3 regions of the Microbispora sp. H10836 genome follow, and region 2 is predicted to be linked to each of the others. Evidence: riboswitches for the same ligand, from Rfam matches in the RefSeq annotation. Region 2 holds a riboswitch; each other region holds the start of a gene.
The links. Region 2 has a riboswitch for cobalamin ahead of HHX30_RS15025 (cobyric acid synthase). Riboswitches for the same ligand answer to the same signal wherever they lie in the genome.

Region 1 (3,269 bases), on a different contig from region 2:
GGTCCTGGCCCTCGCGGGCGCGTGCGGCGTCCAGGCGCCGCCGCGCCGGTGGGGGGAGTTGTCCCTGACCGTCCCCCGTCCGCCGGGCGGGTGCGGGGACGGCGTCGCCGCCGGGTTCAAGGCCCTCGTCGAGGGGCGGGGCTGGGCCCGGGCCGTCCAGATCAGGTGGGAGGCCGGCGGCGGGGCGGCCCTCGCCCGGCCGGCCGGGCCGCGGACCGGCCTGGTGGTCGCCGATTCCGCGTTGCTCGCCGCCTGCGCGCTGGCCCGCGACCCGCTCCTGGTCGCCAGGGCCGTCCCGCTCGCGCGGCTGGCGGGGGAGTGGGAGGTGCTCGTCGCCTCGCCCGAATCGGGCTACCGCACGTTCGAGCAGTTCGCCGCCGCGCTGCTGCGCCACCCGGGCGGCCCCAGGGTGGCCGGCGGCGCCGACCGGGGGCCGGAGCACCTGCTGCTCGGTATGACCGCGCAGGGCCTGGGGGCCGACCCGCGGCTGCTCGACTACGTCGCGTTCGGCAGCAGAGCGCAGGCCGTCGCCGCGGTCCTCGACGGGCGGGTCGCGCTCGGGTTCGGCAGCAGGCGCGAGGTCGCCCCCCACGTCCGCGCCGGACGGCTGCGGCCGCTCGCCGTCTCCTCCGCCGAACGGCTGCCCGGGGTGGACGCGCCGACGCTGTCGGAGTCGGGCGTACGCGTCGTGTACGCCGACTGGACCGGGCTGGTCGCTCCGCGCGGCACGCCCGGGCAGGACGCCCTGCTCGACCTGTGCCGGGCCGTCACCGCCACCCCGGGGTGGCGGAGCCTGTGCGAACGCAACGACTGGACGCCGATGTGGCTCGACGGCGACGACTTCCGGCAATGGCTGACCGGCGAGGCGCGCCGAACGGCCCTGCTGCTCAATGATCTCGGACTCCGCTGAAAAGCACAACTTGTGGGGGCAGTTGCGGGAAGGGCCACAAGATGTAGGATCCATCGCGTCGCTGGTTCACCTTGGTGAGGCAAGAGGGAACCCGGTGCGAATCCGGGACTGCCCCGCAGCGGTGAGCGGGAACGACCGCCGTCACACGGCACGGTGTCTGCATGCACCATGTCGTGAAGCACTGGGCGCCGGCGCGCCCGGGAAGCGACGGCCAGTAGGACCGGCGGGCGCGAGCCCGGCCGGACGCCCGCGAGTCCGAAGACCTGCCGGTGACGCGCGCGCATGGGCGCGCGCCCCGCGCCGGGCCCCGAGGGAGGGCTCGCCGCCGTCCGCCACGGGCCACCTGCTGGCCTCTCGTGCGCGTGCGCCGCGGCATGCCCCTCCTCCGGTCCGGCCGGGCCAGGAGACGACGAGGAGAGGGCATCTGATGACGATCACCGACCCGGTCTCCGCGTCCGCGGACCCCGTGTCAGGGGAAGGCGGCGCGCGGGACGCGGCGGCCGTGTGGCAGGCCATCGAGGAGGCGGCGGCCGGGGTCATCGCCGACCCGGAGAACTCGCGCCGGGCGGCCCGGCTGCTGAGCGGGCTGATCGCGGAGGAGGCGGCGGCCGAGGGGGTGCGCGCGTTCTCCGAGTCGGTCGCGGCCGCCCACGCGGCCGGGCTGCTGGGCGACGCCGTCGCCGCGTTCGTGGCCGACGAGGCCGGGGCGCTCGACGCGTTGATCGACACGGCGGCCGACGACCGGTTCGAGTACTTCGGGCTGCGCACGGTCTACGACCGCTACCTGCTGCGCCACCCGGTCACCCGGCGCGTGCTCGAACGCCCGCAGCACTTCCTGCTGCGGGTCGCCTGCGGCCTGTCGGCCACGGTGGCCGAGGCGGCCGAGCTGTACGGCCTGATGTCCACGCTGGCCTACCTGCCCAGCTCGCCGACGCTGTTCAACTCGGGCGCGCGTCGGCCGCAGTTGTCGTCGTGCTTCCTGCTCGACTCGCCCCGCGACGAGCTGGAGAGCATCTACGAGCGGTACGGCCAGGTGGCCCGGCTGTCGAAATACTCCGGCGGCATCGGCGTCGCCTGGACGCGGGTGCGCTCGCGCGGCTCGCTGATCCGGGGCACCAACGGCCTGTCCAACGGCATCGTCCCCTGGCTGCGCACGCTCGACGCCTCGGTGGCGGCCGTCAACCAGGGCGGCAGGCGCAAGGGCGCCGCCTGCGTCTACCTGGAGACCTGGCACGCCGACATCGAGGAGTTCCTGGAGCTTCGCGACAACACGGGCGAGGAGTCGCGCCGCGCCCACAACCTCAACCTGGCCAACTGGGTGCCCGACGAGTTCATGCGCCGGGTCGAGGCGGACGGCACGTGGTCGCTGTTCGACCCCAAGAAGGCCCCCGAGCTGACCGACCTGTGGGGCGAGGCGTTCGACGCCCGCTACCGCGAGCTGGAGGCCGCCGGGCGATACGTCCGGCAGGTGCCGGCCCGGGCCCTGTACGCCCGGATGATGCGTACGCTCGCCCAGACCGGCAACGGCTGGATGACGTTCAAGGACGCCGCCAACCGCACCTCCAACCAGACCGCGCTGCCCGGCAACGTCATCCACCTGTCCAACCTGTGCACCGAGATCCTGGAGGTCACCAGCGACGGGGAGACGGCCGTGTGCAACCTCGGCTCGGTCAACCTCGCCGCGCACCTGACCCCCGAGGGCGACGCCGTCGACTTCGGCAGGCTGCGCGCCACGGTCCGCACCGCCGTACGGTTCCTGGACCGGACGATCGACCTCGGCTTCTACCCGACGCCGGAGGCGGAGGCGGCCAACCGGAAGTGGCGGCCGGTGGGGCTCGGCGTCATGGGCCTCGCCGACGTGTTCTTCGCGCTGCGCCTGCCGTTCGACTCACCCGGGGCACTGGCGCTGTCCACCCGCGTCGCCGAGGAGATCGCGCTCGCGGCGTACGGCACCTCGGCCGACCTGGCCGTCGAGCGCGGGCGCCACCCGGCGTACGAGCAGACGCGGGCGGCGGGCGGCGTCCTGCACCCGGACCACTACCCGTGCTCCCCGGCGCACCCGGAGGAGTGGGCGGCGCTGCGGGCCAGGATCGCGGAGACCGGGCTGCGCAACTCCCTGCTGGTCGCGATCGCGCCGACGGCCACGATCGCCTCGATCGCCGGCTGCTACGAGTGCGTCGAGCCGCAGGTGTCCAACGTCTTCAAGCGGGAGACGCTGTCGGGAGAGTTCCTCCAGGTCAACCGGTATCTCGTCCGCGACCTCCAGTCGCGGGGCCTGTGGACCCGGCCGACGCGCGACGCGATCAAGCTCAACGACGGCTCGATCCAGGACATCCCCGCCATCCCCGGCGAGCTGAAG
Region 2 (3,269 bases):
GCCGCGCGGCCGGGGGCGCGCCGGTGGCGGTCAAGCTGCTGCATGAGGGCTGGTCGGGGGACGAGGACGCCCGCCGCCGCTTCGCACGGGAGATCGCCGCCGCGGGGCGGGTCGCGCCGTTCTGCGTGGCCCGGGTGCTCGACTTCGACCTGGACGGCCCGCGGCCCTACGTCGTGAGCGAGTACGTGGAGGGCCCCACGCTGCAGCGGGCAGGACGGCGGTCCGGGCCCGCCCTGCACCGGCTGGCCGTGGCGACCGCGACCGCACTCGCCGCCGTGCACCAGGCCGGGATCGTCCACCGCGACTTCAAGCCCGCCAACGTGCTGCTGGGGTCCGACGGTCCGAGGGTCGTCGACTTCGGGGTCGCCCGCGGTCTCGGCGCGACCACGGCGACCGGCGGCACCGTCGGCACGCCCGCCTACATGGCGCCCGAGCAGATCGCCGGCGAGCCGCCCGCGCCCGCCTGGGACGTGTTCGCGTGGGGCGGCGTGATGGTGTTCGCGGCCACCGGCAGGCCGCCGTTCGGCGACGACGCGCTGCCCGCCGTGCTGAACCGCGTGCTCACCAAGGAGCCCGACCTCGGCGACCTGGAAGAGCCGTTGCGCTCCATCGTCGCGCTGGCCCTCCGCAAGAACCCCGCCGAGCGCCCGGGCATCCTCGACATCACGATGCGGCTGCTCGCCGCGGTTCCGGAGGGGACCGCCGGGAGCCTCCCCGCCGTGCTCACCGCCGGACGGCATTCCGTGGCTCCGGAACCCGGCACCGTCCCCTCACGGCGGGGCTCCGGCCGCCGCCGCGGGCTGCTCGCGGGGGCGGCGGTCACCCTCGCGGCCGCGACGACCGGGGGCGTGCTGCTGTCGGTGCCGCCGTCCGAAGGCGCCGCCGAAAACGTCGCCGGGGGCGACGCGCGCGGCACGGCGGTCGCCGCCGCCGTGTCCACTCCGGCGGCGAGTCCCAGCCCCTCACTCAGCCCCTCGCCCACCCCGGCGTCCGCTCCGACGCCCACTGCACGCGTGCCGCTGCGCTTCACCGCGCGCTTCGCGGGCGTGTGGCGCGGCAGGGTGGACTACGAGCCCGGCGCGTACGACACGCTCGTGCTGACCGTGCCGAAGGGCGGCGACACGGTCACCGAGCAGTTCGTCGACTACCACTGCGTGGGCACCTCCAGGCTCCAGGTGGTCAGCGGGACGACGGTGCGGCTGAAGCGGGTCTCGATGCGGGGCAACTGCGTGCGCAACGGCACGATCTATCTCACCGTCCACGACAACGGCACGATGACGTTCGACTACAACGGGCACGGCGAGAACAAGTGGACGAAGAACGAGCCGTTCTACATGATCGCCACCTTGAAGCGCATGTGACCAAGCGCACCTAGCGTCCCCACTAGATCAGACAGACCACACTTGCGGGACATCCGACACAAAGGTGTATGTTGACCACCGCAAGCGACGGACGCGGAGGAAGCCGGTGTGAATCCGGCGCGGTCCCGCCACTGTCACCGGGGAGCGACCCTCACCCACGCCACTGCCCAGCACGGGCGGGAAGGCTGAGGGAAGCGCCGATCCGGGAGCCAGGATACTCCGGCCGTCGGACCTTCTACCGGGGGCGCGGACACCCCCAGGGGGGACATGCCATGGCCCGGACAGGCCTGCGCAGACGCGCCTCACTGCCGGTTTCGCGCTCCATCACCTGACGTGGCGGCCGGCGGCGGCCTGCTCGTGGCGGGCACGACCTCCGATGCCGGGAAGAGCGTCCTGGTGGCCGGGCTGTGCCGGTGGCTGGCCCGGCGCGGCGTACGGGTCGCGCCTTTCAAGGCGCAGAACATGGCGCTCAACTCGATGGTCACCGCCGACGGCGGCGAGATCGGACGGGCCCAGGCGATGCAGGCCGCGGCGGCCCGGGTCGAGCCCGAGGCCGCGATGAACCCGGTGCTCATCAAACCGGCCGGGGAGCGGCACTCCCACGTCGTCGTGCTCGGCCGGGCGCACGCCGACGTGGACGCCGTGTCCTACCGCGACCACAAGATGCGCCTGCTCGACGTCGCCCTCGACGCGCTGAACGGCCTGCGCCGCCGCTACGACGTGGTGATCTGCGAGGGGGCGGGCAGCCCGGCCGAGGTCAACCTGCGCGACCGCGACATCGCCAACATGGGCCTGGCCCGCGCGGCCGGTCTGCCGGCGCTCGTCGTCGGCGACATCGACAGGGGCGGCGTGCTCGCGCACTTCGCCGGCACCCTCGCGGTGCTGGACCGGGACGACCAGCGGCACATCGCCGGCTTCGTGGTCAACAAGTTCCGCGGCGACCTCGCGCTGCTGCGGCCGGGGCTCGACTGGCTGGCGGAGGCGACGGGCCGTCCGTGTCTGGGCGTGCTGCCGTGGCGCTCGGGCCTTTGGCTCGACGTGGAGGACTCTCTCGACCTCGACAGCCGTCCCGGCCTGCTCACCCCGCCGGTCGGAGATGAGATCCTGCGCGTGGCCCTCGTACGGCTGCCGCGGATGTCCAACGTCACCGACGCCGACGCGCTGGCCGCCGAACCGGGGGTGAGTGTGCGCCTGGTCACCACTCCCGCCGAGCTCGCCGACGCCGACCTCGTCGTGCTGCCCGGCACCCGCGCCACCGTCGGCGACCTCGCCTGGCTGCGCGAGCGGGGCCTGGACGAGGCGCTGCGCCGCCGCGCCGCCGAGGGCGGCCCGGTGCTCGGGATCTGCGGCGGCTACCAGATGCTCGGCACGGTCGTCGACGACGACGTGGAGAGCCGGGCGGGCCGGGTTCCCGGCCTGGGCCTGCTGCCCGCCCGCACGGCGTACGCGCCGGACAAGGTGCTGGCGCTCGCGGAGGGCGAGTGGCGGGGCCACGAGGTGGCGGGCTACCAGATCCACCACGGCCGGGTCACGGCAGAGGGCGGCGAGCCGTTCCTCGACGGCTGCCGGGCGGGAGCGGTGTGGGGCACGACCTGGCACGGCCTGTTCGAACGGGACGGCTTCCGCCGGGCCTTCCTCGCCGAGGTCGCCGCCGCCGGCGGCCGGGCCTGGCTGCCGGGGAGCGGCACGTTCGCCGCGCACCGGGAGGCCCGTCTCGACGCGCTGGGCGACCTCGTCGAGGAGCACCTGGACACCGAGGCCGTGTGGCGGCTCATCGAGCGGGGCGTGCCCGGCGGCCTGCCCACCGCCGAGATCGCGTTGCGGGAGGACCGTCCATGACGATGCTGCTGCTGTCCACCGCCGACACCGAGCTGCTCGCCGCCACCCGCGGCGGGGCGGGCTGGCGGG
Region 3 (3,269 bases), on a different contig from region 2:
CCCGCTGACCGCGACCGCCGCCGCGGTGGCGAGCGAGGCGGCCAGCAGCACGGCGAAACGCACGCGCGCCGCGTGCAGGCCGAGACTGACCGCCTCCTCGTCGCCGACCGACAGCACGTCGAGCAGCCGCCCGTGCAGCAGCATGACGACGGTCGACACCACGGCGTACGGCGCGATCATGCGGACCTGGTCCCAGCCGCCGCCGACGTCGCCGAGGATCCAGGCGTAGATCCGCTGCAGTTCCTCCACCTTGAGCTGCTGCACGAAGGTCTGGATCGCGGTGAGGAACGAGGTGACCGCCACCCCGGCGAGCACGAGCGTCGCGGTGCCGCCGCCCCGGCCCGCCGTGTGGCCCAGCGCGTACGCGAGGAACACCCCGCCGACGGCCCCGGCGAAGGCGGCGACCGGCACCGCGGTCACCCCGGCGTCGCCGCCCAGGAAGACCACGACGAGCGTGACCGTGAGACCGGCCCCGGCCGCCGCGCCGAGCAGGTACGGATCGGCCAGCGGGTTGCGGAACACGCCCTGGTAACCCGCCCCGGCCGTGGCGAGCAGCCCGCCCACGACGGCGGCGAGCAGCACCCGCGGCACCCGGAGCTGGAACAGCAGCCCCTCCTCGACCGGCGCGAGCCCCGAGTGCAGGGACACCAGCGGCAGCCGGTCGAGCAGCGCGAGCGCGATGGCGCGGGGCGAGATGCCCGCCGCGCCCGCCACCAGGCCGACGGCGAGGCTGGCCGCAAGCACGGCGGACGCGACGAGCAGCGCCCGGCCGCGCCGGGCCGGGGTCACGGCGTCACCACGCATTCACCGGCCACGCATTCACCGGCCACGCGTCACACCACCACGGGCTCAGCTCGCCGCCTTCTGGACGGCGTCGCCGACGGCCTGGGCGAGATCGGCGACCCGCGGCCCCCAGCGGGAGGCGATGTCGTCGTCCAGCTCCACCACGCGGCCCTTCTTCACCGCGGACAGGCCGGACCAGCCGGGCCGCTTGGCCAGCGCGGCGGCGTTCTGGCCGCAGCACTTGGTGTCGCCCAGGAAGATCAGGTCAGGGTCGGCCTTGGCGATGAACTCCGCCGACAGCTTGGGGTACCCGCCCGCCGCGTCGGGCGCCTCGTCGGCGATGTTCTTCAGCCCGAACAGGTTGTAGACCTGCCCGAGGAAGGTGCTCGACGTCGCCGCGTAGGGCGTGCTGTCCAGCTCGTGGTAGTACGTCAGGTTCTTGCCCTTCGGCGCCGCCGCCGCGAGGGCGTCGAGCTTCTCCTTGACGCCGTTCGCCACCTCTTCGGCCTTGGCCGTGTTGCCGGTGACCGCGCCGAGGTCCCTGATCTGGTCGTAGGTCTCGTCCAGCTTGGTCGCGGCGGGTTCGAGCAGCACCGGCACGCCGACCTTCCCCAGACCGGCCACGACGCCTTCCAGGTCGTTGGCGAGCACGACGAGGTCGGGCTTGGCGGCCACGATCGCCTCGACGTTGGGCTTGAACCCCGACAGCGAGGTCTTCGGCGCCTCCGGCGGGTAGTTCGACTGGTCGTCCACCGCCGACACCTGCGCGCCCGCGCCGATCGCGAACAGGATCTCGGTGGCCGTGGGCGAGAGCGACACGATGTGCTCGGGGCGCTTGGCGATGGTCACCGCGCCGTTTCCGGCCTGCACGGTGACGGGGAAGGCGGCCTGCCCCGTGCTGTTCGAGGCGGCGGTGTCCGAGACTGCGGGGGTGGTGGCCGCGGACGTGGCGGCGTCGTCGGTCTGGCCGCAGCCGGCCAGTCCGAGCACGCCCAGCACCACACCCGCGACGGCCGTGCGTACGGGCCTCACGAGGGTCCTCCATCAGGGGGAATGCCGGGAATCGAGGGACCCGCTGGAAGCGACGGATCACCCTTTTCCACGAGGGTCGATAGCGTCGGCGCACAGCGCAGGCGACCTGGCTCGTCCCCGGGGGCGGGGAACCACAGTTGCGGGACAGCGCCGGATTCTCACCGGACTTCGCTGCGCGGCGCGCGTCGGACGCAACGGTACCAATCCCCTGTCCGGCGTCCACCCCCGGCCCGCCCGCGCATGGGAGTCGACGCGGGGTCTCACCCGGCGGTCCGAGGCCGGGCGCGAGCGCGCGGACCGCGTCCGTGACGGACAGCCGGGGCCGGAGGGCTCCCGCCGCCACCGGCCGGGCGAGGCGCTCGACCCGGACGGCCGGGGCGCCTGCCTGGGCGTACGCGGGGATGGTAGGGCTGGCCCTACCCCGGCGGTAGGGGGGCGCCCATGATCGGAAGTAGGGACCGCGTCGCTGCGCCGGCCGGGGCCGCGGCGGGACGCTTGGAGTGTTCGACGGGCCGGAACTCCGAGGTGGTCTCAGCGCCTCGGAGACCCGGGCTTCAAGGACCCCGGCCCCGAAGACCCCCAGTCCTGAAGACTCCCAGCCCCGAAAACTCCGAGCGCACGGGACTCGCGCGCTCGGAGGTCCCAAGCCCGTGACCCCCGCCGCTCAAGGGTCGACCACCCCCGGCGGCCCGACACAGCGAAGGCGTCCCCCCATGTCCCTGACCATGCTCCCCCCCGCTCCGGAAAGGGCCCCGGCCGCGCCCGCGCCACGGGACCGCTTCATCGACGTCCTGCGCGTCTTCGGGATGGTCCTCGTGGTCGTCCAGCACTGGACGATGCCGGTCCTGTCGTACGCCCAGGGACGGCTGACCACGGGCAACGCCCTGGCGGCGGTTCCGTACGTCACCTGGATCTCGCAGGTCATGCCGCTGGTCTTCTTCGCCGGGGGCGCGGCCAACGCGATCAGCTTCCGGTCCGCGGCGCGCCGTGCGGGGCGCCCGGAGGCGCGGTCCGGCGTGGCGCGGGCGTGGACGGCGCGGCGGGTGCGCCGCCTGGCCTGGCCGGTCGTGCCGCTCGCGGTCGTGTGGCTGCCGCTCCCCCATCTCCTGGTCGCGCTCGGGGTGCCCGCGCAGCCGGTGGAGGTGGCCGCGCGTACGGTCGGCCAGTTGCTCTGGTTCCTGGCGGTCTACCTGCTGGCCGTGGTGGCCACGCCGCACCTGATGCGGGTGCGGGCCGGGGTCGCCCTGCCGGTGCTGGCGGGCGGTGCGGTGCTGATGGACGTGGTGCGCTTCTCCGGCCTGGAGGCGGCCGGCTACCTCAACGTCGCGTTCGTCTGGCTGGCGGTCCACCAGGTCGGGTTCCGGTACGCCGAGGGCGGCCTGGAGTGGCTGACGGGACGGCGGGCCGCCGGGCTCGCGGTGTCCGGGTTCGCGATGGTGGCGGCCCTCGTGGCG

Region 1: another riboswitch for cobalamin. It lies ahead of HHX30_RS18935 (ribonucleoside-diphosphate reductase subunit alpha); the one in region 2 lies ahead of HHX30_RS15025 (cobyric acid synthase).
Region 3: another riboswitch for cobalamin. It lies ahead of HHX30_RS02650 (ABC transporter substrate-binding protein); the one in region 2 lies ahead of HHX30_RS15025 (cobyric acid synthase).

The regions. Positions count from the first base shown of each region.
Region 1 covers NZ_JABBWU010000009.1:264,250-267,518, reverse strand. The annotation lists gene HHX30_RS18940 (tripartite tricarboxylate transporter substrate binding protein) at 1-910, shown strand, start outside; cobalamin riboswitch at 956-1,196, shown strand; gene HHX30_RS18935 (ribonucleoside-diphosphate reductase subunit alpha) at 1,338-3,269, shown strand, end outside.
Region 2 covers NZ_JABBWU010000007.1:71,292-74,560, reverse strand. The annotation lists gene HHX30_RS15030 (serine/threonine-protein kinase) at 1-1,361, shown strand, start outside; cobalamin riboswitch at 1,458-1,581, shown strand; gene HHX30_RS15025 (cobyric acid synthase) at 1,629-3,200, shown strand; gene cobN (cobaltochelatase subunit CobN) at 3,197-3,269, shown strand, end outside.
Region 3 covers NZ_JABBWU010000001.1:573,943-577,211, forward strand. The annotation lists gene HHX30_RS02645 (iron ABC transporter permease) at 1-804, opposite strand, end outside; gene HHX30_RS02650 (ABC transporter substrate-binding protein) at 850-1,815, opposite strand; cobalamin riboswitch at 1,894-2,030, opposite strand; gene HHX30_RS02655 (acyltransferase) at 2,529-3,269, shown strand, end outside.